DNA from 3 places in the Saccharococcus sp. Marseille-Q5394 genome. Region 2 is predicted to be linked to each of the others. Evidence: a T-box and tRNA genes for the amino acid it is inferred to sense, from the RefSeq annotation. Region 2 holds a T-box; the other regions hold tRNA genes.
What was found. A T-box is a leader RNA that pairs with one kind of tRNA and senses whether it is charged. The one in region 2 lies ahead of argS (arginine--tRNA ligase), so its partner is inferred to be a tRNA-Arg.

Region 1: it encodes a tRNA-Arg, which carries the amino acid that the T-box ahead of argS (arginine--tRNA ligase) is inferred to sense. The anticodon was not compared.
Region 3: it encodes a tRNA-Arg, which carries the amino acid that the T-box ahead of argS (arginine--tRNA ligase) is inferred to sense. The anticodon was not compared.

What each region holds. Positions count from the first base shown of each region.
Region 1 covers NZ_CAMPPQ010000001.1:923,504-933,948, forward strand. The annotation lists gene OC538_RS04640 (VWA domain-containing protein) at 1-1,157, opposite strand, end outside; gene OC538_RS04645 (AAA family ATPase) at 1,173-2,348, opposite strand; tRNA gene OC538_RS04650 (tRNA-Arg) at 3,696-3,769, opposite strand; gene OC538_RS04655 (metallophosphoesterase) at 3,841-4,341, opposite strand; gene OC538_RS04660 (XTP/dITP diphosphatase) at 4,338-4,952, opposite strand; gene rph (ribonuclease PH) at 4,949-5,707, opposite strand; gene racE (glutamate racemase) at 5,789-6,613, opposite strand; gene OC538_RS04675 (MarR family winged helix-turn-helix transcriptional regulator) at 6,610-7,050, opposite strand; gene OC538_RS04680 (helix-turn-helix domain-containing protein) at 7,241-7,453, opposite strand; gene OC538_RS04685 (acyl-CoA thioesterase) at 7,541-7,984, opposite strand; gene sdhB (succinate dehydrogenase iron-sulfur subunit) at 8,264-9,073, opposite strand; gene sdhA (succinate dehydrogenase flavoprotein subunit) at 9,070-10,445, opposite strand, start outside.
Region 2 covers NZ_CAMPPQ010000001.1:1,939,582-1,950,026, reverse strand. The annotation lists gene OC538_RS09330 (sensor histidine kinase) at 1-917, shown strand, start outside; gene OC538_RS09325 (ABC transporter ATP-binding protein) at 1,019-1,795, shown strand; gene OC538_RS09320 (FtsX-like permease family protein) at 1,773-3,713, shown strand; gene OC538_RS09315 (alanine/glycine:cation symporter family protein) at 4,069-5,454, shown strand; gene argS (arginine--tRNA ligase) at 5,509-7,173, opposite strand; T-box leader at 7,220-7,435, opposite strand; gene OC538_RS09305 (DUF3221 domain-containing protein) at 7,533-8,687, shown strand; gene OC538_RS09300 (hypothetical protein) at 8,846-9,037, shown strand; gene OC538_RS09295 (DUF3221 domain-containing protein) at 9,085-10,266, shown strand; gene OC538_RS09290 (hypothetical protein) at 10,329-10,445, opposite strand, start outside.
Region 3 covers NZ_CAMPPQ010000002.1:1,116,764-1,127,208, forward strand. The annotation lists gene OC538_RS16250 (tetratricopeptide repeat protein) at 1-475, shown strand, start outside; gene trxB (thioredoxin-disulfide reductase) at 571-1,521, shown strand; gene OC538_RS16260 (NUDIX domain-containing protein) at 1,912-2,394, shown strand; gene rapZ (RNase adapter RapZ) at 2,394-3,281, shown strand; gene yvcK (uridine diphosphate-N-acetylglucosamine-binding protein YvcK) at 3,286-4,269, shown strand; gene whiA (DNA-binding protein WhiA) at 4,297-5,244, shown strand; gene OC538_RS16280 (HPr family phosphocarrier protein) at 5,282-5,539, shown strand; tRNA gene OC538_RS16285 (tRNA-Arg) at 5,642-5,713, opposite strand; gene clpP (ATP-dependent Clp endopeptidase proteolytic subunit ClpP) at 5,887-6,495, shown strand; gene OC538_RS16295 (LemA family protein) at 7,068-7,646, shown strand; gene OC538_RS16300 (TPM domain-containing protein) at 7,643-8,476, shown strand; gene OC538_RS16305 (glutaredoxin family protein) at 8,848-9,084, shown strand; gene OC538_RS16310 (sugar-binding transcriptional regulator) at 9,211-10,245, shown strand; gene gap (type I glyceraldehyde-3-phosphate dehydrogenase) at 10,296-10,445, shown strand, end outside.

The sequences.
Region 1 (10,445 bases), 1.0 Mb from region 2:
GTTTGTGCCAGCTTCACCATATCTGAAATCTTTATTTTTCCCTTTTCATATGTAAACACTTGTAAGCGCGTGGAAAATAAAATCAAACAAAAATCCCTTCTCTGCTTTCTGGCAATCGACATGAGGGCTAACGTGAACCCTTTGGATTGAGTATCAAGGTGTTGCATACTACCTGACTGATCCAAGCAAAGTATGATTGGACCTTTCCCAAGTACCTCTTTTCCTTCCTGTTCATATATCATCGTCTGACCTTCTACAAACCGACGAAGAAAGTCGTTCCTCGTTATTGGATGCATGTACAATCCCAGCTCCATCGGCAACAATCGTTCAATATTGGAGCCTATTGTTACTCCGCTTCTCCCCATTGCCTCGCTATATTTGACCTTTTGTTTTTTTCGGGCTGCCTGTTTGAATCGACCAGCCCAGTCTGCAATTTCTTTCATTTTTTTATCGGAAGCTATCTTCTCTGCTAGCAATAGTTGGTCTCGTAGAGGAACTTTTTTCAGTTCTGCATCCCCACTGCCAGCTCGGGTGCCCCCAAGTAAAGAGTTAAGAGCCTCCTTCACCTGCACTGTTTCTTGCATAGCTCGAACCAATGCTTGTGAAAAGCTATCACAGTTGCCTTGGAGCATCTGTTGCAATTTCTCATCGAATCTATCCATGGACCTTGTAATTTTCTCTTCTATTGCACGACTTCCATTTTCCGCCTCTTCTTGCCACTCCTGTCTTTGGAGTAGCCTTTGCATTGCGAGAATTTCCTGCATCTGCTCATCAAAATCTTCATCTTCCTTTTTTTGGTCAATGAGCCATTGGTTCACCATCCTCCCGATTTTGATCGTGCCGATAGCTGACGACAAATCATCCAAACGGGTGATGCCTCGATAGGTAGCAAAGTTTTCATCCTCCATGATTCTTTCCATGAGTGATTTATTAATCTTTAGGACACCGTTAATGTCACCTTCAATAATGTCAGGTTTCATTTTGTATAAGGAAGCCCAAATATCTGCTAGTAATGAATCGAACATCGGTAGTATACCTTCAGCTCTTACCTGTTGAAGTCCCGATGACATATCGAAAATCTCTCTGAAACGTCTTTTATCGAACGCGTCCGTATTCAAAACCGATTGATTGCCATTGTAATTTTTATGACTCTTCACAAAGATTATCCCCTTTCACATTTTAAAAAAGGTGCTGGCAGATTCCTTCTGTTCATTTCGAGCATCAAAATACCAAGGCTCTAAAATCTTATTCAAGATTTCATGTTCCATCGAAGTCAATTTATCAAGTAATGCGTCGATATCAGCCTTCCGACTATGATAATCACTTTTGAGTTTTTTTAAATCTGCCACTAAGGTTTTCATTTTATGAGTCGCCTCCATTCCATACTCGGTCGTAGGATCCTGAAGTACAGTGTAGAACACTTCATTTGCCTCGTTTTGTATGGAATGAAGGATCTGAGTAACGACATCTTGTGAATGATTTCGGATAACGGAAGACACTACATCTTTTTGGTCCACCGTTTCCCATAGGACATTTTCAAGGATGACAATGTCGGATACATTCACAACTTGTCTCTGGCTTATCAACGCCTTCGCTTGAAGTATGGACAGCGACTGTTTAAAACGCCTGTCCGAAGGGCGTATCCCTTCGTCACGTAATTCATTTCGAATTTCCGACAGTATTTCATACACTTCATCCGGTATTGAAACACTGTCCGTCAACAACTGAAGTTGAATCAATTCGTCCATCGTCATGGAAGGCAAAAACTGATTCCTACCGGTTCCCTTCATCATCGAAACAAAATTCGTTTGATCTGCGATATAATCCAACTCGAACCGTAGTAAGAACCTGTCAAATAAAGCTTCCAGCCCTTCCCCTTCTTCAGGGTATTCGTTAGAAGCCCCAATAACTGAAATTAAGGGTGCCTTTCCGGGTGTTCCGGAATTATAGAAAACTCTTTCGTTTATAAGCGTCAGCAAGCTGTTCAAGATTGCAGAATTGGCTTTAAAAATCTCATCCAGGAAAACAAGATTGGCTTCCGGCATTTTAGATGCTGTATTCCGCTTGTATATGCCTTTCTCAAGATCTTTCAACGACAACGGGCCAAAAACTTCTTCAGGTGTGCTGAACCTAGTTAGTAACCATTGGAAGTATTCTGTTCCGTGTATGATTTTTGCCAACTCAACAGCCAATGCAGATTTCGCAGTTCCGGCGGGTCCAATCATGAGCATATGCTGTCTCGAAAGCAGGGCGACAAGAATCCCTTCAACCTCGTTCTCCCGTTCAAAATACTTCGCAGTAAGTGCCAGTCTGATTTCCTGTAACTTTTTCAAATTCGCCATAGTCATTTTCTATATCTCCTTACCTTTTGTAATGTGTATAATAATTTCTTCACATTACAGTCTGAAGGATACTAAGTCATTTTAATCTGCCGATGACTAAGTTTTCGTGCAAGTGATTGCTGCAACGATGAAAAAGCGCCGCAAACGTTGAAGTCACAACGGTTGCAGCGCTTTTTATCAAAAATTATTAAATACAACCCTGGGGGACGTAAATCTGTACCAATAAACGTTGTTGTTATGATGTTTCCTAGAACATTGTATTGTATTTGTGTTGCGTTTATATAATCCCCTCAATAATTTCTTGATCTAGTTAATGCACAAATTGCGCCCACTACTCATTTTTTCTCTAACCAGTCCTTAATCATTGGTTACTTTTCTCCTTACCTAACATAGTGATTAACTTATCTAATTTTCCTTCTATTCTTCTATTGATTTGAATTGTTTTTTGTTGATTAATCAATAGTAAACTAAACATTAATGCTAGAAAACAAATGAATGAGATGCCCAATAATACCATCATATTTATCTAACTCCTTTCACTAGGATAAATGATTTCTAAAGCTATTCCTCTTGGAAAATACTCCGCAACCCATAAAAAAGCTTCATCTTTGACTGAACTTTTTGCGAGGAAGTTGACAAATATATTTAGGCAATGCTAATGGTTGTGCTGGAAAATTGAAATTATATCTGCATTTCCACTATTATCCGTAAGGTATACATTGGACGAGCTAGCAGCTTGCTAAAGTTACTCAAAGTATTTGAAGAAAACACCCACTTTCTTTTGATATTAACACATAAAATTTAACACTAGTATCGGGAAATTTTTTTAGGTTATACTTCTTAATTTCGGACCAAGCCGAAATAATGGGCTTTCACAATTCATTAAGGAAGTTCGTTGAATCAATTTTCCACAATTTCATTTGGGTATTCTTAATAGTTTCTGGCGAGCAGAGTTAATCTACTGAACACACAAGGTTCACATCCGCTATTTGGGCTTGTCCTCATTTTGAATGGGAGAACTGGGAACAGAAGAAAGTAGATGCCCTCTTTTGCCTTGCTTCCACAAACTCTAATACATGAAGTACATTCTCCTCAGAGAGCCCCGTTTATAGCCCTTCGTTTAGAGTCAGTAGATCAATCTTTTTATACTTCTAAATCAACTTGGAGAACCCGCCATCTGCCTCAAACTTTGGGGACATGGCTAGTACGTCGAATGTGTAAAATTCGTATTAAATGATTTCATTTCCTTACATTCTAGAACATATTCTCCGAAAAACAAATAATGACCGTACACGCTGTGATATCAACGTGTACGGTCATTATTTTCATTTCTTATTATAGTTCATCTTAATACGTCCCAGGAGGGATTCGAACCCCCGACCCACAGCTTAGAAGGCTGTTGCTCTATCCAACTGAGCTACTGAGACAAGTTCATTTAGCAACAACTGATTGCCAACGACAAACTTTATTATAGGCAGGCTGACTGGAAAAGTCAACACTAATTTACGATATTTTTCATATCCGCTGTAATTATGGTTTCCATGTCCATGTTTTTGAAGTATATCCGATAGCTGCCATCCCATTCAATTTCTGCAAAGGTAGGCTGCTTGCCCGCCCTCGGAAGCAATGCGCTTCCTGGATTGACAAATAATATACCTTCCCTCAATTCAGCCGCATATGAGTGGGAATGGCCGAACAGTACGATATCCGCACCGAGTTCCTGCGCTCCGTAATACAAAGGCAGCATTGTCCGTTTGACGTCGTGCTCGTGTCCGTGCACCATCCAAATTTTCTTGCCGCCCACTTCAACGATGACCGAATCCGGAAAACGTAGATCCCTATCACAGTTTCCTTTCACGATATGGATAGTATGCAATAGCGGGTCATCCCATGACAATTCACTGTCACCACAATGGAAAACAGCATCCGCTTGCAACGCGGAAACGGTCTTCACCGTTTCCTTATCGCCATGCGAATCACTCATCACAATGATCTTCATTGCCTTTCACCTAACGAATCCAACAGCTGTGGCAAATGCTCTTTCAACTGTCGAAGAGCCGCACCCCGGTGGGATATCTGCCCTTTTTCCTCAGGTGTCAATTCAGCCATCGCCCTTCCTTTATCCGGTGAATAAAAAATCGGATCATAACCGAAACCGTTCGTACCTCTTCGCTCTTCGAGAATCAACCCTTCACAGCTTCCCGAAAACGTGACAGTCTCAATACCCGGTCCTGCGACGGCAAGGACGCAACGGAATCGTGCCGTCCGATCCACTTCTGACACTCCCTGAAGCTCTGACAGCACTTTGTCGATATTCGCATCATCATTCTTCGGCTCACCCGCATAACGCGCAGAATAGACGCCTGGAGCCCCTTGCAGCTCATCGATCTCCAGTCCACTATCATCCGAGATGACCGTAATGCCTAACAGTTCGGAGACAGTCTCGGCCTTCAAGACTGCGTTTTCTTCGAAAGTGACGCCCGTCTCTTCTACATCAATGTCCTGTTCCAGATCGTTCAATGTTTGCACTTCAAAACCATATGGGCTAAAAAGCGTTTCAAAATCCTTCGCTTTCCCTTTATTGTTCGTCGCAATCAATATCTTCTTCATTCTACTTCGTCAACCTTTCCGCCAATTAGCGCATCAATCTCACCAAGCGCTTCCTTTTGAATGGCGATTAGCCGCTGGATGCCTGATTCCGCAAGTTCGACAAGATCATTCATTTCTTGCCTAGTGAACGTCGCTTCCTCGCCGGTTCCCTGCAATTCAACGAATTCCCCTGCCCCCGTCATGACGACGTTCATATCGACAGCGGCTGTTGAATCTTCCGGATAATCAAGATCAAGAATCAAAGCACCTTCAACCGTCTTACCTACACTGATTGCGGCCAAATAGTCTTTAATCGGAAAGCGGCTAAGCTCCTTCTCCTTTGCCAATTTGGAGACAGCGATGCTCGTTGCAACAAAGGCTCCTGTAATGGCCGCTGTACGAGTGCCTCCATCCGCTTGGATTACATCGCAGTCAATCCAGAGCGTACGTTCACCAAGAGCACCAAGATCGGTTACAGCACGCAGAGCGCGTCCGATCAACCGTTGTATTTCCATCGTTCTGCCGCCGACTTTTCCACGTGAGGATTCCCGTTGAGTCCGCTGGCCAGTAGCACGAGGGAGCATGGAGTATTCAGCTGTCACCCAGCCTTGTCCACTTCCTCTTAGAAAAGGTGGAACCCTTTCCTCAATGGACGCAGTGCAAATCACTTTCGTATTTCCGAAAGAGATCAATACTGATCCTTCTGGATGAATCAGATAATCCGTTTCGATCGTCACTGGCCTTCCCATCTCTGCAGTTCTTCCATCATGCCTCATATTGGATACACCCTCCACAAATTTCAATTCAGCATCCATCTTACCACACTCATTTTCGTCATAGCAAAAACCCGGTTGCCTTTATTGGCAGCCGGGTTTACCTAGTACAATATTTCTAACGTCGGGATTTTCGATGCCGAGCCAATCGGTTGCAATCGATTTAAACCCTTCCATTTGTCCTGTAGTATAAAAAATTGGATCTTTCCGTCTGCCGGAGCTGTTCGCCAGGTCGAATCTAGCCAACGTATTCTCCACATCCCGAACCGTCTCATATGCAGATGAGACAATATTCACACCTGCGGGCAGTTGTTCCTGGATGTGATCGTGCAGAAGTGGATAATGCGTACAGCCTAAAATGGCCGTGTCGAACTGTAAATGTACTATTGGCTCCAACGATTTTTTCATGATTGGTCGAATGTCGCTTTGTTTGTATTGACCACTTTCAACAAGAGGAACAAACTCAGGACAAGCTAATGGAATAATGTCTGCCCCCTCCGAAATAGAGGAGATGGCATATTCGTATGCCTTGCTTTTAATCGTGCCGACCGTACCTAAGACTGCGATTCTCCCGGTAGATGATACTTGCACCGCCGCCCGTGCTCCCGGTTCAATTACTCCCAACACAGGAAAAGGGAATCGTTCACGCAATAGATCCAGCGTCACCGCTGTAGCCGTATTGCAAGCGACAACCAGCATTTTAATACCCATTCCTGCAAGTGCTGTAGCCATCTCCATCGTAAATTCCTTCACTTCTTCAACTGAACGTGGCCCATATGGACAACGCGCATCATCGCCAATATAAATAATGGTTTCATCGGGTAAAAATTGTGCCATTTCTTTTACGACGGTCAATCCGCCGACACCGGAATCAATGACTCCGATCGGTGCTTCATTCCAAATCTTCAATCCTTGATCATCTCTTTGTGCAGTTTTGTCAACAATCGGGAAAACTCGTTTATTTCCACCTCTGAAAAATCTTCGAGAACTGCATTTAAATAATTCCGTCGTTTGTCGATCACTTCTTCGATGATGCGTTCACCCTCGCCTAATAGATGAATGCGTACGACACGGCGATCCTGTTCATCACGCACCCTCTTAACGAGCTTGTTATTTTCCATACGATCGACGAGATCTGTAGTCGTGCTGAATGCCAGATACATTTTATTCGACAAATCGCCGATTGTCATGTCCCCATGCTCGAACAACCATTGCAACGCAATGAATTGGGGAGGTGTAATCGTATAATTGCTTAAAATTTTACGGCCTTGCTGTTTAATGATTCCAGATATATATCGGAGTTCCTTTTCCATCCGAGCAATGTTCTCGGTGCCTTCAAGACTCATTGCGTTTTGTTCCGCCACATATACCAGCTCCCTGAAAACGAATACTGTTTACTTATTGTCACCTTTTTCGTCATATAACGCAACAGTTTAAGGAGGATAATAAGTATTTAATTATTTCAGGAAGCTGAGCATATTCATGTATATGACGGTTCATAACGAGTCAGGCATCAAGGAACGACAATAGATTTTCTCAATTCAGTTTCAGTTCCCCTAATCGCAACAATTCGACAATCGCTTGAGCCCTTCCGGATACTCCTAATTTCTGAATAGTATTCGAAATATGATTCCGGACGGTTTTTTCGCTAATGCCGAGCCGTCCTGCGATTTCCTTCGTCGTATGATCATCTACTAATAGATTAAAGATTTCTCGCTCCCTTGCTGTAAGCAAAGAACGGTTTTTCATTTCTCCTGTCAAGACGCGCCCCCTCCTATCCACGTTCACTTTACAATATGTGAAGATGGTTTAGGCTGTGCCGGCTCGTTCATCATTTTACAAGGAAAAACCGGATTTTTGATCATCTTTCCAAGGAACGGCTTTACCTGTTGTCCTATCTATTTGTACAATCGTTCCTCTTCCAGTAAATACGATTTCGCCCTTTGCGTTTCTCGCCAAATAATGAATGTCGACTGAGCTGTTTCCTATTGATGCAGCTTTGACATAAATCGACAATTGTTCATCGAAGAATACTTGTTTCATATAGTCGCATTGGAGATCGGCAACGACTGGTATTGTCGTTCCGTTCGGATCAAGCCAGTCAACCATGTGACCAACATGCTTTAAATATTCGATTCGTGCATATTCAAAATATGCGAAGGTGACTGTGTTGTTTAAATGGCCGTACATGTCCGTTTCTGAAAAACGCACGGATACTGGCACTGAAAATGTGAACTCTTCCATCCACTGTTTCATGTCTTCAATATATGCAATCCTCAACAATCCCACTCCCTTTATAAAAATGAATGAACATTCATTCTTTTATTATAGCAAATAGAGTGTAAACAGCCAATAGAATACCGGTTTTTCAATTTCATACAGCTGGCTTTCGACGTACGATAGACCGGTTTGGACGCTCAGGCGGCTGCTTTGGACGCGGAATGCCTCGGTTTGGACGCGCAGTTGGCCGGTTTGGACGCGAGAGTACTTTATGACAAAAAAGAACTGTCACAGAAAGTCAGTTTCGACTTTCCGGACAGTTCTTTTAATCGATTGAAATCAGTCAACCATATGGTCACTTCCGAAGAAGTTTTTGAACATTTGTACTGTTGTTGCACGGTTCATCGCAGCGATGGAAGTCGTCAAAGGAATTCCTTTCGGACATGCGACGACACAGTTTTGCGAGTTACCGCATTCGCCGATTCCTCCGTCGGACATAATTGTTTCCAGGCGCTCGTCTTTGTTCATCGCACCAGTTGGATGTGAGTTGAAAAGACGGACTTGGGACAATAGCGCAGGTCCGATGAAGTTCGTTTTGTCGTTGACGTTCGGGCAAGCCTCTAGGCAGACACCGCATGTCATACATTTGGACAATTCGTAAGCCCATTGGCGTTTACGTTCAGGCATACGAGGACCTTCGCCTAAATCGTATGTTCCGTCGATCGGGATCCAGGCTTTAATTCGTTTAAGGGAATCAAACATGAATTCACGGTCAACAACAAGGTCACGCACAACCGGGAATGTTCTCATCGGCTCTAGGCGGATCGGCTGTGTAAGCTGATCGACCAAAGCTGTACAGGATTGGCGAGGGCGTCCGTTGATCACCATTGAACATGCGCCGCAAACTTCTTCAAGGCAGTTCATGTCCCAGTTGATTGGTGTCGTCTTCTTCCCGTCGGCATTCACCGGGTTACGACGAATCTCCATGAGGGCGGAAATGACGTTCATATTCGGTCTGTATGGGATTTCAAAGCTTTCCATATATGGTTTTGAATCAGGAGTATCTTGTCGCTGAATTTCAAATTTGACCGTTTTTCCTGCAGTTGGCTGTTCAAGGACAGCTGTTGTTTGCTCAGTCACTAATGTCAATCTCCTTTCTTCGCTGAATAGTCACGTTTACGCGGCGGAATAAAGGATACATCCACTTCTTCATAAGAAAGGATCGGCGCAGATTTCCCGTCGAATTCTGCAATCGTCGTTTTCAAGAAGTTTTCGTCGTCACGGTTCGGGAAGTCCGGTTTGTAATGTGCACCACGGCTCTCATTACGATTTAGCGCTCCCAAAGTGATGACTCGTGCCAAGTATAGCATGTTTTTCAACTGGCGAGTAAATGTCGCGCCTTGGTTTGACCATTGTTGCGTATCCACAATATTGATGTTTTCGTAGCGCTCAAGAAGCTCTTGGATCTTGTAGTCCGTTTCTTGCAATTTATCATTATATCGGACAACCGTTACGTTATCTGTCATGATTTCGCCGAGTTCCCTATGCAGAATATATGCATTCTCGTTGCCATCCAACTTTAACGTATCGTCCCATTTTTGCTGTTCTTCTTTCACAGCAGATTCAAACAATGTGGAAGGAAGCTCATCAGCAGTGCGTTTTACGCCGCGCATATACTTGACCGCTTCCGGACCTGCAACCATTCCGCCATAGATGGCAGATAGCAAGGAGTTCGCTCCAAGGCGGTTCGCACCGTGCTGGGAGTAATCACATTCGCCAGCTGCAAACAGACCAGGAATATTCGTCTGCTGCTCGTAATCGACCCAAAGTCCGCCCATTGAGTAATGGACCGCAGGGAAGATTTTCATTGGCAATTTGCGAGGATCATCACCAGTGAATTTTTCATAGATTTCAATGATGCCGCCCAGTTTGATATCAAGCTCTTTCGGATCTTTGTGGGAAAGGTCAAGGTATACCATGTTCTCCCCGTTAATTCCCAATTTCTGATTTACGCAGACATCAAAAATTTCACGTGTCGCAATATCACGTGGTACCAAGTTTCCGTAATCCGGATATTTCTCTTCAAGGAAGTACCATGGCTTACCATCTTTATATGTCCAAATACGGCCGCCTTCACCACGAGCAGATTCACTCATAAGACGTAGTTTGTCGTCTCCCGGGATTGCAGTAGGATGAATTTGGATAAATTCACCATTCGCATATTTAGCCCCTTGTTGATACACTATCGAAGCTGCGGAACCTGTATTGATTACTGAGTTAGTCGATTTACCGAAGATGATTCCAGGTCCGCCAGTCGCCATAATGACCGCGTCTCCAGGGAACGCCTTAATTTCCATGGACTGCATGTTCTGTGCTTTGATCCCACGGCAAATTCCTTCTTCATCCATGATGACGCCAAGGAATTCCCAGTGCTCATACTTCTGAACAAGACCCGCCACCTCATGACGGCGAACTTGTTCGTCCAATGCATATAGAAGTTGTTGGCCAGTCGTAGCGCCAG
Region 2 (10,445 bases):
TGAAGCTAAGCTCCCTCATTTACCTTAACCTGCTGCTCGTTGCTATTTTCATTTCATTCCTCATCTGGCGCTACAAAAAGGAGACGCAATATAAGAAAGAACTTCTTCAAATTACTGAAGATCCTTCAAGGGACTGGCAGGAAGGGCTTCCGGAACCGCATTTCAATCGTGACGAAACAATCAATGATCTGTTGAGGCATGTGGCGGATGCTCATTTGCAGAAGCTTTCGGAAGTGAAAGCCGCCAACCTTATGGAAAGCGACTATACAGCGGCGTGGGTGCATGAAGTGAAGGCGCCGTTGACGTCGATGAAACTGACAATCGACGCAAATCGTCAAGATCCGGCCATCCGTAAAATAGAGTCAGATTGGCTGCGTGTCCATTTGCTGATCGATCGGCAGCTCTATATTTCACGATTAACCACGCTTGAATCGGATTATGTATTGGAGAAAATTAAGGTGCAACAGTTGCTCACACCCGAAATCCGCGAGCTGCGATCTTGGTTTATTGAGAAAAATATCGCAGTAGAAATCGAAGGTGATATGGAAGTGCTCACGGATAGCAAATGGTGCCGCTTCATCATCCGCCAATTGTTGACGAATGCAGTGAAATACAGTCCGGCAGGCGGCGTCATCTGTATTCGAACTAGTCTATCACCGGGAGGAAATCCGGTTTTATCAATAAAAGACGATGGCCCGGGAATCCCGGCTCACGATTTGCCCCGTATTTTCGACAAAGGGTTCACCGGGGGCACGGGAAGGCTGCATAATGCTGCGACAGGACTCGGGTTGTATCTTGCCCAACAAGTGGCTGGGAAGATTGGAATATCCCTGTCGGCGCACTCCGAAATAGACAATGGAACGACGATGAAAATGATGTTTTCAACCGAAAACAAGTTTGACGCCACACGAACATGACAATAATGTCACATTGGCCGACCTGTTTGTCATCTAAATCAAACGACCGGAAAAAGTTCACCCGTTAAGATAAAGGTATTGCAAACAGGGAGGGCACAATGATGGATCAATATAAAACAGTATTACATGCTCAAAACATCCGAAAATCTTACGGAACTCGCGGAAATGTGCAAGAAGTATTGAAAGGGATCGACTTGCGGGTAATGGAAGGCGAATTTGTCGGAATCATGGGGGCATCCGGTGCCGGGAAAACGACGCTTTTGAATGTCCTCGCGACGATCGACCGTACGACGGAAGGCTCGATTCTTATTGGAGATTCTGATATTTCGAGGATGAAAGACCGTGAACTGTCTGCATTCAGGCGAGACAAATTAGGGTTCATTTTCCAAGATTATAATCTTCTCGACACATTGACGGTGAAGGAAAATATCTTGCTGCCCGTGTCGCTCGGAAAAATGAGAAAGCGGGTGGCGGAAGATCAATTCAACTCGATTGCCGATATTTTAGGTATTAAAGAATTAGCAGATAAATATCCACATGAAATTTCCGGGGGCCAAAAGCAACGGACTTCCGCGGCACGTGCGCTCATCAACAAGCCATCCATGGTCTTTGCGGATGAACCTACGGGCGCGCTTGATTCGAAATCGGCGTCTTCGTTGCTCGGAACATTGGAGGATGTCAATAAACAACGCGGCGTCACGATCATGATGGTGACACATGACCCTGTCGCATCGAGCTACTGCAGCCGTGTTGTCTTCCTGAAGGACGGCAATATTTACTCGGAGCTGTACCGCGGCGATAAAACGAGACAGGCCTTCTTCCAGGAAATCCTGAAAGTCCAAGGTGTCCTCGGGGGTGACAGCGTTGACGCTCTTTGATCTCGTCCTCCGCAGCATGCGGAAAAACATCAAGCATTATTACTTATACTTTTTTGCGCTTATTTTAAGTGTCGTCCTGTACTTTGTCTTTGCGACTTTGCAGCATGATCCGTCGGTTGTTGAGAGGTCTGGCGGGAGCATGGGTGCGGCGTTTAAAGTGGCAGGAATTCTACTGTTATTCATCGCAGGTATTTTCGTCGTTTATGCAAATGCGATTTTCTTGAAGAGAAGAAGCCGTGAAATCGGGCTGTATCAACTGATTGGCCTGACAAAAGGATCAGTCTCGCGTCTGTTGATTATCGAAAATTCCTTGCTGAGCGCCGGGGCGTTAGCGATTGGGATTGGCATAGGGATTCTCGTGTCACGCGTATTTTTATTATTGTTAATGAAGCTCATTGGCTTTGATGGATTTATCGAAGTGGAGTTTTCGACGGCGGCTGTCATCCAGACGGTGATTGTATTTCTTGGAATCACCATTCTCACGTCAATGCAAATGCTCGTTGCAGTCTACCGCAACACGTTGCTTGGACTATTCAATGCCGAGAAGACCGGCGAGCATCCGAAAAAGCCGAAAGCTATCAGGTCAGCCTTTCTTGCAATTTTAGGAATAGCCCTCATTGCGTTCGGATACTGGCTTTCCGGCCGCATGTTGAATGCTTTGCTGTTCATCAATATGATCGTCGTTTTGGTTACGACAATTCTCGGTACTTTTTTATTGTTCCGCGTGGCGATCGGCTGGGTACTGTATCAGATCCGCAAAAGGAAGAAGGGCCATCTTGGATTGTATAACAGCTTGTCGCTTGCGCCGATCATGCATCGGATGAAGGGCAATGCGAATTCACTGACGATCATTACGGTATTATCAGCGATGACGCTGACAATGTTGGCAGGCGTGTATTCCCTATATTATTCGACGGAAAAAGAAGTCCGTCTCATATATCCTTTTGATTTTGCATTTGATGATTTTTGGTATGAAGACGGTAAAGGTGCTGCCGAAAAATTCATCAGCGAACTAGATAAGCAACAGATTACGTATACGTATTCAACAGTTGAAACGCTAGAAGTGGAAAGTGAATTCAAAGGTGGCAGTGTGTCAGAATTGATGTCCAATTCGTTTGGAGCAAAAATAATAAGCGACAAACAATTGCAGCAAGCTGGAGTGGATATTCAAATTCCTCATTCCGATGCCGCGTATCTATACGATGCAGGTATATATTGGTTATTGAAAACGATGGAAGTTCCATTCAATGTCAAGTTGTCAAATGCAGAAATAGAATCTGACTTGAAAGTTGTGAAAGTGAACGAAGGAAATGTATTAAATTCTGCAGCTGCGACACAACTTGTTGTGAAAGATGAATTTTATCATGAATTAAAAGAGCTGTTTCTGAATGACGAAAACGAATGGCGCAATTCAAATACCTATGTCATCGACGTTCTTGACCGTGATCAGCTTGCCGAAGCTTCTGCGATTTTCAAGCGGATTAATGAGGAAGATGATCGGCACGGATTTGATTACTATTCCCAATACGCTTCGGGGATGGAGAACAATGGTCTATTCATCTTTATCTCTGGGTTCCTGGGGCTCGTGTTCCTCATTTCGACAGGAAGCATTTTGTACTTTAAGCAAATGACGGAGGCGGAGCAAGAGAAAAGCAGCTATGCAACGTTGCGTCAGCTAGGTTTTACAGCGCAAGACATTATGCGCGGTATCGTCCGCAAGCAAATATTCGTCTTCGGCGTGCCGTTGATGATTGGGCTGTTGCATTCCATCTTTGCGATAAAAGCCGCGTCATTCATGTTCATGTCCGATATTACATTGCCCGCATCCATCGCTATGGGGATCTACGTGCTTATTTATCTCATGTTCGCATTTTTGACGGTCGGGTATTACCGGAAAACGGTGAAGGCCGCGCTTTGATTGTTTCATATAGCGAGTCAACGGTGGTAAAGTCATTCGAATCGGTGGTAAAGTGCTGAGAATCGGTGATAACCCCCCGAGAATCGGTGATGAATCGCCCAAAGTCGGCGATAACCAATATTTACTGGCAGTATTCGATACTTTTTTTCCATAAATGGGTTGAAAAATGCCGAGTCGATGATAAAATAATCAAGTCAGAGTAATATGAAGCGCTTTCATGAAAAGTGGAAGTTAGCTTCTAGACCGTCTGAGCCCATGTTGGCTCAGCGGTTTTTCTGTTTTTGAAATGTGAGTTATTTGCGCGACTGGGTAAAGATAGTAAGTGAAATATGATGATGGAGAAGGAGTGGATAGTGTGGGCGTAGTGGAGTGGCTGGTGGGACCGGCGAATGATTTTATTTGGACATATATATTGATTGGGCTTTTATTGCTCATTGGTCTTTATTTTACGATAAGAACGAAATTTGTCCAATTTCGTTTATTTGGAGAGATGTTCAGACTCATTTTCGAGAAAAGAGAAGGCAACCGTGGCGTGTCAGCGTTCCAGGCGTTTACAATTAGTGCGGCGTCCCGGGTCGGTACAGGGAACGTAACTGGCGTAGCGCTTGCCATCGGGATTGGCGGACCGGGCGCGGTCTTCTGGATGTGGGTCATTGCCATTATCGGCATGGCGACGGCATTCATTGAAAGTGCGCTTGCGCAAGTGTATAAAGTTCGGGACGGCGACACATTCCGCGGAGGGCCTGCCTATTACATGGAGAAGGCGCTAGGCCTTCGGAAGCTTGGAATCGTTTTCGCGATTCTCCTAACGATGTGTTTCGGTTTTATTTTTAATTCGGTTCAGTCAAATACGATCAGCCAGTCATTCCATGATGTATTCAATCTACCCTATTGGGTGGTCGGTCTACTACTTGTCATATTGACGGCAATTATCATTTTCGGCGGCGTGCAAAGGATTGTCAAAGTGACGCAAGCAATTGTCCCAATCATGGCGGTGTTTTACTTGCTGATTGCGCTGTACGTTGTCGCTATTAATATTACGGAAGTTCCTGCCATGATTGCCCTCATTTTTGAGCATGCTTTTGGAATTAAGGAAATGGCTGGCGGCGGTATCGGGGCTGCCATGATGCAAGGTATCCGACGTGGTCTGTTCTCAAATGAAGCTGGTATGGGGAGTGTGCCGAACGCTGCGGCGACGGCGAGTGCGACGCATCCGGCGAAGCAAGGGCTTGTTCAAAGTCTTGGCGTATTTTTCGATACGATCATCATTTGTTCTGCGACAGCTTTTATCATCCTCCTTGCAGGACTTTATGACAAAGGGGAAGAGAGCGGAATTTTGCTGACGCAATCCTCGATGGCCGTTCACGTCGGTTCTTGGGCGCCTTATTTCGTCGCGATTGCGATCATGTTCTTCGCATTCAGCTCAATCGTCGGGAATTACTATTACGGTGAAACAAATATTGAATTCATCAACACGCATAAATCGTGGATGACGGTCTACCGAATTGCGGTGCTCGGCATGGTCATGTTCGGTGCGCTCGCAAAAGTGGATATCGTCTGGAGCATGGCAGACCTGTTTATGGGCTTGATGGCAATTATAAATCTCCTCGTCATCTTGGCACTTGGAAAAGTCGCATTCCGCGTTTTGGATGATTACACGAAACAGCGGAAACAAGGGAAGAATCCTGTGTTTAAAGCGGATTCTAGTCTGAAAGGTGCCGACTGTTGGAGGGAAGAATAAATAAAAGCAATCGTCCTACCAGTGAATGGTGGGACGATTGCTTTTTTATTGAGTTTACATTTCCTCGGGCGCCTTCATGCCGAGTAGACGCAAAGATTCCTTCAAAACGATGACGACACATTCCGTTAGCGCAATCCGGTATGCTTTGTTTGTGGAGTCGGAAAGGACTTGCACATTCCCGTAAAACGAGTTGAACGCTTGGGCAAGGTCGACCGCATATTTTGCGATGACGGAAGGGTCCAGTTCTTCGGCCGCCCGTTTGACGGAGTGCGGAAATTGTTCGAGCAGCTTGATCGTTTCCCATTCGTGATCATTCACTTCGTTAATCGCGAACGAGTTCGTTGCCCCCGCCTTCCGCAAGATGGAGTTTGCCCGCGCATGCGCATATTGGACGTACGGCCCGGTTTCTCCTTCTGTCTGGAGCATCGTTTCAAGATCGAATTCGATATCATGTTTCCGATGCTGCTTCAAGTCGCTGAAGAGGATGGCGCCGACACCGACACCTTCTGCCACTTCAGATTTATTGGCAAGCATCGGGTTTTTTTCTTCGATATTTTTCTGTGCAAGTTCGATAGCTTCCTTCAATACTTCCTCGAGCAAGACAATCTTTCCTTTACGCGTTGACATCTTCTTTCCGCCCTGCAAGATAAGCCCGAACGGTACGTGCACGATGTCGCTTGCCCAGTCATGCCCCATTTTGCCAAGCACTTGTTTCACTTGCGTAAAGTGGAGGCTTTGTTCATTCCCAACAACGTAGATGGATTTGACGAAGTCGTAATTGGTTTTGCGATCAATGGCAGCTGCCAAATCCCGCGTCGCATATAAAGTAGCTCCATCTGATTTTTTAATCAAACATGGCGGCATGCCTTCTTCAAGCTCCACAACCATGGCCCCGTCGGATTCGACCAATAGGCCTTTATCTTCGAGTTCTTGAACGATTGGCTCCATTTTGTCGTTGTAGTACGCTTCGCCGTTATAGGAATCGAAAGTGACCCCTAGTAGATCGTAAATTCGCTGGAATTCCTGCAACGACTCGGTTTTGAACCATTCCCACAGGGCTAGTGCGTCTGCATCGCCGTCCTCAAGCGCTTTGAATGCCGCCCGACCTTCATCATTTAAAGTTGGATCCAGCTCGGCTTCTTCATGGAAACGGATATACAGCTTCAGCAATGTCTTGATTGGCTCTTGACGGACATCCTCCTCGTTGCCCCACTTCCGGTACGCGGTTAGGAGCTTCCCGAATTGCGTGCCCCAATCACCGATGTAATTGATTTTCATCGTTTTGTAGCCGTTTTTTTCGAGCAAGTAAGCGATAGAATTTCCGATGACCGTGGAGCGGAGATGCCCCATGGAAAACGGTTTTGCGATGTTCGGGGAGGATAGATCGATCGTCACCACTCCGTCGTTGCCTTCGTTGGATGAGCCGTAGTTGACGGATTTGTCTAGGATTATACGCAGGATATCATCAGTGATAGCAGTACGGTTCAGGAAAATATTCACGTACCCATTGACGGCTTCTGTTTTTCGGATGGATGGATGTGTAAGCGAACCGGCAATTTCTTCCGCAATGGCGACGGGTGATTTCCGTAAAGCCTTCGCGAACGGAAAGCAAGGCAATGCAAAATCGCCTAGCTTTGAATTTGCCGGCCGCTCCAGCATATGTTCCTCTAATGGAACCGGGCTGACTGTCTGTAAAGCTTGCAAAATATCCATTTTCATTCTCACGAACCCCTTTTTAGGTAAAATAAAAAGCCTTCATCTCAATAAATGAGACGAAAGCTTGTTCCGCGGTACCACTCAAATTGCCCCTGTCAGTATGGATAGAGGCCTCTTTCTCCTAACGGCGAGACACCGGCTTCTCCTACTTCATTCAGAAAAGCATCTCCGAAGTGCGCTTCATGAATCCACTCCACCAGGCTCCCACCAATCCCGGCTCGCTTTGGAAGTAAAGACTCAGTACTCTCTTCGTCATTGATATTGTAGTTGAATGTATCAAATCAGTGATTGGCTGTCAATGGGCAATTGGCGTAACTTTCACACGAATCATCCGTCTAACTTAATGAGTAGGAGGTTTTGGAATGAAAAACAAATTACTAGTTCTGTTTGCCAGTGCATTACTGCTAGGAGGATGTGGAACTGGCCCATCCTCTAAAAATGTTGCGGTTGATGATAGTGATAGTGGATGGAAGTCGTTGAAAACAGTGAGCGGACGAGAAATCATTGCTGAATTGAAGCAAACCGTTGAAGAGACACCTCAGCGGGACGAGAGGGCGACTATTGAAACGCCCCCTGAGTTTGAGGAGCCTACGAAAGAAACGGTGGAGGATTTGAATGTCAAAGCAATTGAAGGGCCCGCTGTCTTCCAGGCGGTGGAAAAAGTTTACGGCGAAGGTGGCATTCATCATGATGGCGTCATCTTCTTCGAACTTCAGACGAAGGGTGCTGGGCAATCCGGCGTGTGGATCGGGTTAAAGGAGCCGGATGAACGCGTCCAGCAGTTGATTGATCTGCTGCAGCCGAAAGTGGATGCGGGTGAGATCTTAGCGGAACCGATTTATATATTCCGCAGCCCGCATACGGAAAAGGAGCTTTACGAATTGCAGGATGAAGTCGCTGAAGCATTGAAAGGACTAGAATCGGAACGGGGATCATTCGGTCTGTACGTCGATGTCATCACAGGCAATATTGAAATCACCCATGATTTCCTGAAACCGGAGCAGCAAGAGAAGCTACGGGAGCAGTTCGCCGACCATACGATCAATATCGAGCAAGATGGAAGGATGGTCCCGGAGCCGGGGGAATCAACCATTATTGCACCTGAACAAACATATACAGATACACCTGTTGCGGAAGGTGGATTCATATTGGAGGCGGGGGATGGGAGAATTTTTGTGGCAGGTGGAACGGAAAGTGTTGTGTTTTACAAATTCCCGGAAGCCGACAAGCTGAAAGCCGGCCAACGTGTGAATGTGGAACGATCAGGTCCAATTCTTGAATCGTATCCTGGACAAGGGACCGCGAAGTTTGTAGAAGTCTTGCCGGATTATAAGCCGGCGGGTGCGAAGCTTTCCGAGTCGCAGGCTGTCGCGAAAGCATTAGAAGTGGCGGGTGAGAGATTGTCGAACGGATATGTTGTCATCGAAGAAGTTTCATTTGATGAGAATGAAAAGAAGTGGGTATTCAAGCTCCTGCCGGATGATGGTGAAGGGATATTGGAAGTTGCAGATCAATAGAAGTTTGGGCACAACCGTCACTTGTGGCGGTTGTTTTTTAATGGGGAATATTGGTCAAACGGGGATAAATTCTACTTGACCGATGATAACCCGCTTCCGAACGGTGATAAAGTTCGTTTAAGCGGTGATAAACTCCGTCAGAGCGGTGATAAACGGTTTTGGAGGTGAAAATTACTTTAGAAAAGCAGAAATTCATTCCAAAACAACTCCAATTGTCGTCAAACGGTGGTAAATTTGCGAGAGTCGGTGGTAACAGCCCAAGAGTCGGTGATAAACCATGGCAAGTCGGTGATAAACCATTTTGCGCTGCAAGAAAAGAATCTTTCCTGGTTTCCAGCCATTTGGCGTAACGTTAACGTGAATCGTCCGTCTAATTTGTTGATTGGGAGGTTTTGGAATGAAATATAGTGTGTCACTGATAATGGTAAGTGCTGCTTTATTGCTAGGAGGATGTGGAACGGCTGGCACGGATGCATCCTCGATAAATGGGACGGTTGTGGAGAGCGGGAAGAAGTCGGTGAAAAAAGTGAGTGGACGTGAAATCATTGCTGAATTGAAGCAATCAGTTAAAGAATCGCCCGAACGGGATAAGGCAGCTGCTGCACAAACGGAAAGCTATGAATACAAAGAGGGCTTATTTGGAGAACCGACTCCGGAATTGGCGGAGGATATGGCCGTGCAAGCGATTGAAGGACCAACCGCAATAGAGGCTGTGGAAAAGATCTATGGCGGTTACGCAGGTTTTGATAAAGAAGGAATCCTCTTTTTTGAAAATCAGATGAGTGGTGCGGAGCAATCCGGCATTTGGATCGGCGTGAAGGAGCCGGACGAGCGAGTTCAAAAGTTGCTTGATGAGCTACAGCCGAAAGTGGATGCAGGCGAAATCTTGGCGGAACCGATCTATATTTTCCGTAGTCCACATACGCAAAAGGAGCTATATGATCTGCAGGATGAAGTCGGACAAGCGTTAAAAGGGATGAGATCGGAACGGGGATCATATGGATTATCCGTAAATACAATTACAGGAATTGTTGAAATCAACCATGACTTTCTGAGACCGGATCAGCAGAAGGAACTGGAGAATATGTTCCCGAACAAGATATTCCAATTCGAACAGGAAGGCAGGATGGTTGCTGAGCCTGGGGAATCGAGCATTATTTATCCGAAGCAAACATTCACGAATACTCCTGTTTCGGAAGGTGGTTTCATATTATCAGCTAAGGAGGGGCAGTTCTTTATTGCAGGTGGAACTGAAGGTGCTGTCTATTACCAATTCCCGGAAGCGGATAAGCTGAAAATCGGCCAACGTGTGAAAGTTGAAGCCTCCGGCGGCATTATGGAATCCTATCCTGCGCAGGGTAGTGCAAAGTTTGTGGAAGTCTTGCCGGATTATAAACCAGTAAGCGCAACGCTTTCCGAATCGCAGGCTGTAGCAAAGGCCGTAGAAATGGCCGATGGAAAAACAGGATTTGGCTACTTGGTTATTCAAGAAATTTCTTTTGATGAGAAAGAAATGAAGTGGATCTTTAAAATTATTCAAGGTGAAAAGGAAGCAACGTTGGAAGTTGCAGATCAATAAAATTTAGAGCAACCGTCACTTGTGGCGGTTGTTTTTTTATGAGAAAAATGAGCGAATTGTAGTCAATCGGTGATAAATTCACCAGAATCGGTGGTAAAGTGCTGCGAATCGGTGTAACGGGCGTAGAATCGGTGGTAAACGTCCGAGAATCGGTGATAAACCTTGGCAATTCGGTGATA
Region 3 (10,445 bases), on a different contig from region 2:
GAATAAATATAGAAGTGAAAGACTGTTAGGGTTTTATTTATTAGGGAAATCGGCACATAAACAGGAGATTATCTCACATCCTACGTATATCGATCTCGATAAACTGAGTGTCATTGAGCAATTGTTTTTGGCGCACAGTCTCGACTATGAATTCACGACGGAAAATGAGTTTGATCACTCCTTCATGCGCGCGTTGGAAACGACGGAATTGCTTTATGAAAAGTATAAGCCGTTAGAGCGGCAAGGGACCCATCTATTTCAAATGTGGTTTACTCTTTGTGAAGTAGGTCTCATGCGTTCCTATCCATTCAGGAATCCCGCGGCATTGGCGGCAGCAGCAGATTATATGTTCCAATCTTCCCGATATAAAGGGGTCACAAAAAAATCCATAGCCACAAATTACGGCATATCTGTGCCTACATTAACGAAATATGTCAGCGAGCTGATCGAGTTTTTGCCTCAGTTCAATGTGTAAGTGCAACCCATGATCGTGTAGGCATATATATTGATTGGCTCCACGGAATCTTATACGATTTGGACAGTGGTATATGTACTGGAGGAGGATAATGTATGACTACCGAGAAAATATACGACGTCATCATCATTGGTGCAGGTCCGGCTGGAATGACTGCTGCGGTTTACACGTCCAGAGGGAGTCTATCGACGTTAATGTTGGAGCGCGGCATCCCGGGAGGCCAAATGGCAAACACGGAAGAGATTGAGAACTATCCGGGATTTGAGACGATCCTCGGTCCCGACCTTTCGACAAAAATGTTTGAACATGCGAAAGCTTTCGGTGCGGAATATGCCTATGGCGACGTAACCGAAATTATAGATGAAGGCAATGTGAAAATCATTAAAGCTGGCAAGAAAGAATATAAAGCTCGAGCCATTATCATTACAACAGGCGCCGAGTATAGAAAAATGGGCGTACCGGGCGAGAAGGAACTGACTGGCCGTGGCGTCAGCTATTGCGCAGTTTGTGACGGAGCCTTCTTTAAAGGTAGAGAAATCGTCGTCATCGGCGGCGGTGATTCCGCAGTCGAAGAAGGTGGATACTTGACGCGCTTTGCAAATAAAGTGACGATCATTCACCGACGCGACGAACTTCGCGCACAGAAAATCCTTCAAGACCGTGCGTTTGCAAACGACAAGATCGACTTCATCTGGAATTCGACTGTCAAGCAAGTGAACGAAAAAGATGGCAAAATCGGCTCAGTGACACTCGTCTCTACAGTGGACGGCACTGAAACGGTCATGGATACGGAAGGCATGTTCGTCTATATCGGCATGGATCCGTTGACAGCCCCATTCAAAAGCTTAGGCATCTTGGATGATCACGGCTATATCGTAACGAATGAAGAAATGGAAACGTCAGTGCCTGGCATCTACGCAGCTGGCGACGTCCGCCAAAAAACGCTTCGCCAAGTCGTCACAGCTACTGGAGACGGCAGTATCGCAGCACAAGCATGCCAGAAATACATCGAAGAGCTCGAAGAAAAAATGGCTGCTGAAGTTTGATTATGGAAAGGGATCCTGTATGGGATCTCTTTTTTACAATATAATTTGTGGATTGAAGCGAAAGGCGGCGACTCCTGTGGGAAAGCGAGACAGGGGAGACCCCGCAGGGAGCGCAGCGACTGAGGAGGCTCACCGCTCGCCCACGGAAAGCGTCCGCCTGTAGCGGAAATCTTGATCTGTATCAACATTAATCTAACCTTAATCTTCCTGTAACCGTCCTGCAATACAAAAAGGTTATGATAAGAATATCAATTGACCCCCCTTTTTGATATAGCAACATTTTAAAGACGATCTGCCCTTCAAACGGCAGGTGGTCTTCTTTTTTTGTTGTTTGCTTTCAAAACATTGTATAATGGGAATTAGCGCATTGATAGAAGTGAGGAAATGGTCATGCAGAGAATCGCAAATTTATTAGTAGTAAAAGACAACCAAGTGCTTTTATTGAAAAAACCGAGACGGGACTGGTACGTGGCGCCGGGCGGCAAGATGGATCCGGGTGAATCGATTTACGACGCAGCTATCCGGGAGTTCGAGGAAGAAACCGGAGCAACCCCCGTCCAACCGCATATTAAAGGCATCTACACAATGATGATCGTAGATAAAGAAACAAAAGAATTGCAGAACGAATGGATGCTGTACACGTTCGTTGCGCGGGATCTACTAGGTACTCCTTATGAATCGAACAGGGAAGGCCTGCTCGAATGGCATCCTGTCGAAAGCCTGAAGACGCTTCCGATGGCGGAAGGAGACCGGACGAATTTATTATTTGCAGTCTCCCAAATGGGCGTGCAATATGGTACATTCTATTATACAGAAGAGTTTGAACTGTTGGATGAACACATACAAAAATCAATGGAAGGTGACCAGGATTAATGGAGAATGAATTGCCGAACAGCGATGTCGAATTAGTTATCATCACTGGTATGTCAGGGGCCGGGAAAACAGTTGCCATGCAGAGTTTCGAAGACCTTGGGTTCTATTGCATCGATAATTTGCCTCCTGAGCTGCTCGTCACTTTTCTGGATTTGATGATGAAATCCGAAAACAAGATGAGGCGGATTGCCGCTGTCATGGATACACGAGGGGGCGACCTGTTTGACGCATTGATTGGAGCATTGGATAACTTGCTGAAAATGGAAGGCGTATCCACAAAGCTGCTCTTCTTGGATGCGGACGATGAGACGCTCGTCAGGCGGTACAAGGAAACGAGAAGGTCCCATCCACTTGCAGAAGGCGGACTGCCGCTCACAGGCATCCGCAAGGAACGGAATCTCTTATCTGAACTGAGAGGCCGTGCCCGTTCCATCTACAACACATCCAAATTGAAGCCGCGTGAGTTAAGGGAAAAGATCATGTCGGAATTCTCCTCTACGGGAGAAACTTCATTTACCCTGAACTTCATTTCTTTCGGTTTCAAGCATGGTATGCCGATTGATGCTGACGTCGTCTTTGACGTTCGTTTTTTACCGAACCCCTATTACATCGAAGACCTGAAACCGTTGACCGGTTTACAGAAAGAAGTATATGAGTATGTGTTAAAATGGAATGATACACAAGTGCTGATCGAAAAATTGACAGATCTGTTCAAATTCATTATTCCTCAATATAAGAATGAAGGAAAATCCCAAGTGGTCGTCGCCTTCGGATGCACGGGCGGCCAACATCGGTCCGTGTCGCTGGCGGAATACTTCGGAAACCGTTTAAAAGAAGAATACAAGACGTTGATTACCCATCGGGATGTAGAGAAGAGAAAGGGTTGACACCATGTTGCAATCCGGGAAAAAGAAAAAAATTGTCGTGTTTGGCGGCGGGACCGGATTGTCCACGTTGCTTCGGGGATTAAAAGCCTATCCAGTCGATCTCACCGCGATCGTTACGGTCGCGGACGACGGAGGCAGCTCCGGAAGGCTGTTGGATCAATACAATATCCCGCCGCCCGGAGATATCCGTCAAGTGATGGCAGCGCTTTCAGATGTCGAGCCGTTGATTGAGAAAATGTTCCAATATCGATTTTCCAACTCGGACGATTTGAAAGGGCACTCCCTAGGCAACCTCATGCTTGCCGCCCTGACGGACATTACAGGAGATTTTGCACGCGCTGTAGAAAAAATGGGTCGTGTTTTGAATATTAAGGGAAAAGTGTTGCCAGCTGCAAACCAAAAGATCACCTTGCATGCGGAGCTCGATGATGGCACAATTGTAACCGGTGAGTCTAAAATCCCGGTGTATGGACGCAAAATCCGGAAAGTCTATGTGTCTCCCCAAGAGGTCGAACCTTTGCCGGAAACGGTAGAGGTCATCAAAGAGGCGGACTTGATCATTTTTGGACCTGGGAGCTTATATACGAGCATTTTGCCGACGATACTTGTAAGTGACATCCGTAATGCCGTCCTTGCATCCAACGCGAAGAAAGTATACATCAATAACTTGACGACGCAGGAAGGCGAAACGTACCAATACACGGCATCCGAGCATGTAAAGGCGTTATATGATCATGCAGGCAGTCAATTCATTGACACAGTGTTATTGAACAAGACGGATTTCCAGACGTTATTTAACGGGGATGCGCCGTCAGATATCCAGCTTCCTGTAGAAAATGACATCGAAGCATTGCAATTGCTCGTCCCGACAATCGTCTTAGGGGACTTTTCGACTGTTGCAGAGGGAAGAATCATACATGATGCAGGTAAAGTTGCATCTTGGATCATGGGTTATATGGAAGGTACAATCGTTAGCGAGGAGACCTGATCATCGCCGAGAGAGAGGGGGAAAATCATGTCTTTTGCATCTGAAGTGAAGAAAGAATTGACGCAAATCGATTCCAAGGAATGCTGTGTGAAAGCGGAAATCGCCGCCTTTATCAGGATGAACGGCGCCTTATCGTTTTCAAATAAACAATTGAGCCTCGACGTACAGACAGAAAATGCGGCGATCGCAAGAAGACTTTATTCAAACATTAAGCGATTGTATCCGCATAAAGTCGAGTTGCTCGTCCGAAAAAAAATGCGCCTGAAGAAGAACAATGTCTACATATGCAGAATCCGTGACGGAGCGAAGCATTTATTGGAAGACTTGTATATACTGACAGGAACCTTTCAATTTAAGAACGAGATTGTTGAGCAATTGGTGAAAAAGAAATGCTGCCAAAGATCCTATTTGCGTGGAGCGTTCCTCGCAGGCGGATCCGTAAACAATCCCGAAACTTCCTCCTATCATTTAGAGATTTTCTCTTTTTATAAAGAGCATAGCGAAGCATTAGTGGATTTGATGAACAAATTCCACTTGAATGCAAAATCGATCGAACGGAAGAAGGGCTTCATTGCCTATTTGAAGGAAGCAGAGAAAATCTCGGATTTCCTAGGATTAATCGGTGCGCACGTATCCTTGATGAAATTCGAGGATGTCCGGATTATACGGGACATGCGGAATAGCGTCAACCGGCTTGTCAATTGTGAAACCGCCAATATGAATAAAACAATCGGTGCGGCACAACGACAAGTGGAGAATATTAAATTCATCCAGAGCACAATCGGGCTGGATCAATTGCCTGATCGTTTACAAGAGATCGCGTCGCTGCGCATCGAAAATCAAGATGTCACATTAAAAGAGCTTGGAGAAATGGTGAGCGGTGGCACGGTTAGCAAGTCCGGAGTGAATCATCGTCTTCGGAAAATCGAAGAGATTGCGGAAAATCTTCGCAACGGAGGAATTGTAAGCCGTTGAGAAAGGTAAATAACGCATGAGGAAGGAGTCGAATAATATGGCAGAAAAACTGGTTGAAGTGAAAATGAAGACAGGATTACAAGCACGGCAAGCTGCGCTTTTCGTGCAAGAAGCAAATCGCTTCACGTCAGACGTCTTTTTGAAAAGGGATGAACGTCAAGTGAACGCGAAAAGCATCATGGGTGTCATGAGTTTGGCAATAGCGAGAGGTGCTGAAGTGACATTGATCGCAGAAGGCGTCGATGAAGAACAAGCAATTGAAACTCTTACAGCACTAGTTGAGAAGGAAAATTAATATGAAAACAGCCGTTTCTCTATGAAGATAGGAGACGGCTGAACAATAAAAAAAGCCGTAAACATGACTACATGTTTACAGGCTTCTTTATCAACTCTATTATGCCCTCGGCGGGAGTCGAACCCACATTTCAAGCTTCGGAGGCTTGCGTGCTATCCATTGCACCACGAGGACTTGTCAGTAACAGACAAGATTAATTGTACTAAATAAGTGGTATGAATGCAACAACTAATTTAAAAGCGTTATATTTGACCTTTATTGACCATAATATGTATGATAGAAGTACAGTTGAAACAACTGGTTTCAGCAGAACGAAAATCCTGACCCATTCATAAGGAGGAAATAAGATGAATTTAATACCTACAGTTATTGAGCAAACGAACCGTGGAGAACGTGCTTATGATATCTACTCCCGTTTATTGAAAGACCGGATTATCATGCTGGGAAGCGCAATCGACGACAATGTCGCAAACTCGATTGTTGCACAATTGCTTTTCCTAGAAGCAGAAGATCCAGAGAAAGACGTATCGATTTACATCAATAGCCCGGGAGGCAGTATCACAGCGGGTATGGCGATCTACGATACAATGCAATTCATCAAGCCGGACATCCAAACAATCTGTATCGGTATGGCTGCATCTATGGGATCTTTCCTTTTGACAGCAGGAACAAAAGGGAAACGTTATGCGCTTCCTAACGCAGAAGTGATGATTCACCAACCACTTGGCGGAGCGCAAGGGCAAGCGACTGAAATTGAAATCGCTGCAAAACGCATTCTCTTCCTACGTGAGAAATTGAACGGAATTTTGGCAGAGCGCACGGGCCAACCTGTTGAAGTAATCGCAAAAGACACAGACCGCGATAACTTCATGACAGCTGAACGTGCGAAGGAATACGGTCTAATCGACCACATCATCACACGCAGCGACATGAAAGAATTGGACGCGAAGAAATAATAGAAGTACGAAGAGCCGACTCTGCTTTTGAGTCGGTTTTTTTGTACTTATTTGTTGTGAGGGCACGATTAATTGTGCAAGGGCTCATTCTTTGCGGCTCAGGACCCATTCTTTTCAATAAGGGCTCATTCATTCCGGTTCAGGGTCCATTCTTTTCAACAAGGGCTCATTTATTCCGGTTCAAGGTCCATTCTTTTCAACAAGGGCTCATTTATTCCGGTTCAAGGTCCATTCTTTTAGACAAGGGCCCATTCTATCTGGTTCAAGGTCCATTTTTTTTGAACAGGGGCTCCATTATTCTTCTAAAGTTAACCCGTTAGCAACCCGAGTTCTCGTTTCACGCTGAAGAGTTCTCGTCCTTTACTGGAAAGTTCTCATACATCCGCTGACAGTTTTCGTTTGCTGCCAAAGTCCATTCTTCATTCTAGTGAATCTGGAATCCTTAACTTGATTTATTTCTCAATGTTTGAAACCTTTTCGCTCGACATACGATAAATAGTGTAAAGCTTCTTACTTGTTTGGAATGCAATGCCACTTGGGTATTGCAACTATATCGAATGGAGAGTGAAAAGATGAAAAGAATATTGGGGCCAATCGCAATCATTGTTGTCATTCTTGTTATCCTTGGCATCATGTTCGTGCCGAGTTATAACAAATTCGTCAACTTGGAAGAGAACGTCGATGAATCATATGCACAAGTTGAAAATCAATTGCAGCGCAGGCTCGATTTAATTCCCAACTTAGTGAGCACTGTGAAAGGATATGCTAGTCACGAGAAGGAAGTGATCGCTGATATAGCCGATGCACGGGCGAGACTTGCAGGAGCGAGAGGACCGGAGGAGCAGGCGGCTGCTGATACCGAGCTTTCGAATGCGCTTGGCAGATTGCTCGTCGTTGTGGAAAATTACCCTGATTTGAAAGCAAATCAGAACTTTACACAATTGATGGATGAGCTTGCCGGAACAGAAAATCGGATTGGTTTCGCAAGAATGGACTATAACACGGTCGTAGCGGACTACAATAGGCAAACTAAGCGTTTTCCAGGTAGACTCGTCGCTTCGATATTTGGATTCGAACAGAAAGAATATTTCAAAGCGGATGCAGCTGCGAATGAAGCACCGAAAGTTGATTTCGGAGATGACAGCAAGTGATCCGTAGGGCATTCCGATGCATGATCGCCGTTTGTCTTAGCATCATGATCATGCCGGCAATGGCGTTGGCAGCTGACGTCCCGCCATGGAATTTCTCGGATTACTATATTCAGGATCATGCGGGCATACTTTCCGCGGAACAGAAAGCCGAACTGAACCGGTTGGGTCAACAGTTGAATGAGGCGACAGGTGCTGAGCTTGGGGTGTTGACGTTGCCCACGATTGGTGCGGAACCAGCCGAAGAGTTTGCCGTTAAGGCGTTGCGACAATATGAGCTTGGTAAAAAGGGAGAGGACAATGGCGCCCTATTGTTTGTCACGACAATTCCATATCCGGAAAATAGTGATACGGGTCGACATTTCGAATTGACCGTAGGCTACGGATTGGAAGGTGCACTGCCTGATGGGAAAGCCGGCAGGATTATGGATGAGGTTGCTGTGCCATACCTAAAGGATGAACAACCCGACATGGCAATCATGAATGCATATAAGTCTTACTATAATGAAATTGCTGCGGAGTACGGATGGAACGGAGAAGTGGCCGAAGTGAACACGCTTGCTGGCCAAGGCGGCGGTTCAGGCATCGGCATCCCTTCACCTATCATCATCTTCATCATCATTTTTCTGCTCTTCCGCTTTATGGGTGGTGGCCGCGGAGGTGGCGGCGGTCCGGGAGGTAGACGAAGAGGAAGAGGCGGAATGATCTTCTTCCCTGGCTCCTTTGGCGGAGGCGGCGGTTTCGGTGGTGGAGGTTTCGGCGGCGGTGGCGGTGGCGGCTTCTCCGGCGGAGGCGGTTCCGGAGGCGGAGGCGGCGCTGGTCGTGGTTGGTAATAAAAAAGGGTAGTCCATAAGTCCTTAAATTCAAAAGTTGGAGAAAAACAATTCGTTTTTCTCCACCTTTTTTGATCATAAACCCTGGCAAGTGATCATAAACCCTGGCAAGTGATCATAAACCCTGGCGAGTGATCATAAACCCTGGCGAGTGATCATAAACCCCGGTGAGTGATCATAAACCCTGGCGAGTGATCATAACTCACGGCAAGTGATCATAACCCCTGGCGAGTGATCATAAACCCCAGCAAAGTGATCATACACCCACTCTCACACAAGAAGACTGTCACGGAAAGTCGTGGTAACTTTGATTTTGTAGACAACCTGTTTTTCATCTATACTAAAAGAAAAAGAAATTCGAGGTGTTCTACATGCATATTCAATTCTACACAAAAAAAGGCTGTCATTTATGTGATGAAGCAAAATCGATGATGAAGCTCGTTCAAGAGGATTATCCATTAACATGGTCAACCATCGACATCGAGTCCGACGATGAGAGCCATGAGAAATATATGTTGATGATTCCAGTCATTGAGAAAGACGGCGAAGTTCTATTATACGGTTCAATAGGCTATGTCGACTTGATCGATCTATTCGAAATTAGATGAAGAAGTTTGAATTTAATGGCGGCGGGGTATATACTAGTAGTAGGATTTATATTTTTTTTGCATTAGGTGGGACAAATAATATATAGGTGGGCAGAATTCGTCCTATCATGAAAGAGGGGCTTTTCTTTGATCCCGAAAATTATAGAGGCACAACGAAAGCTTGTGCCAGAAATGATGGAGTTATTACATCAGCGGTACAAAGTTTTGAAGTTCATTGAAATAGCAGGTCCAATTGGACGAAGACCGCTTGGCCAGATGGCTGATATTTCGGAGCGGGAATGTAGGAACTTGATGGAAACGTTGCGAACGGAAGGACTTATCCGAATCGCCAAAGAGGGCGCAACGATTACGAGCGAGGGGGCGACCGTCCTTGAATCGCTCAGACCTATTAGTGACGAATGGACCGGGCAAGGGCTGATTGCAAGGAAACTGGGCGATTTATTAGGAATCCGAAGCGTACAAATCGTCCCGGGTGATTCGGATGAAAATCCGGCTGTGAAAAGCCTTATAGGCAAAGAAGCAGCCGCGGAATTCATGAATCGGATTGGCGACGGCCATATCATTGCCGTGACTGGTGGTAGTTCGGTAGCTGCGATTCCCCGGCACATCCATTCGCTTGAAAATGCCGATCAATTGCACTTCATTGCAGCAAGGGGAGGGGTCGGCGAGGATATCGGATTGCAGGCGAACGTCATCGCCGCCTCATTCGCAGAAGCAAGCGGGGGAACGTACAGCTCATTTTACTACCCCGAGTCGCTTAGCGTCGAAGCGCATGAAGTTTTCAAACGGGAGCCCACTGCTATCCAGATGGTGGAGCTCTACGAAAAAACGGATTGCGTCCTCCATGGAATCGGGGATGCACTCCGGATGGCGGACTTGCGGAACACGCCGGAGAGCGAATGTCATCTTCTGCGTGAACAAGGGGCGAAAGGTGAAGCGTTCGGCTATTACTTTGATGATAAAGGCAAAGTCGTCCATCGAATCAGAACGGTTGGCATCCAGACGGAGCAGCTGGAAAAGGTTCGGCTCATCATCGCTGTGGCAGGCGGAAAAAGCAAAGCGGAAGCAATCCTGTCTTATATGGCAGGCGCTCCACGCCAGACGATTCTTGTCACCGATGAAGGGGCAGCACATGCCATGCTTGAAAAATTGGAAGGTTAACATGAACGAATAACGTAAATAACTGAAACCAATCATAGGAGGTAATGGAATTGACAATTAAAATGGCTATTAATGGATTTGGACGTATTGGAAGAGTTGTGATGAGGGAAGCAAGTAAGCATGAGGAAATTGAAATCGTTGCAGTAAACGATTTGACGGATGCACAAATGCTTGCACATCTTCTGAAGTATGATTCGGTG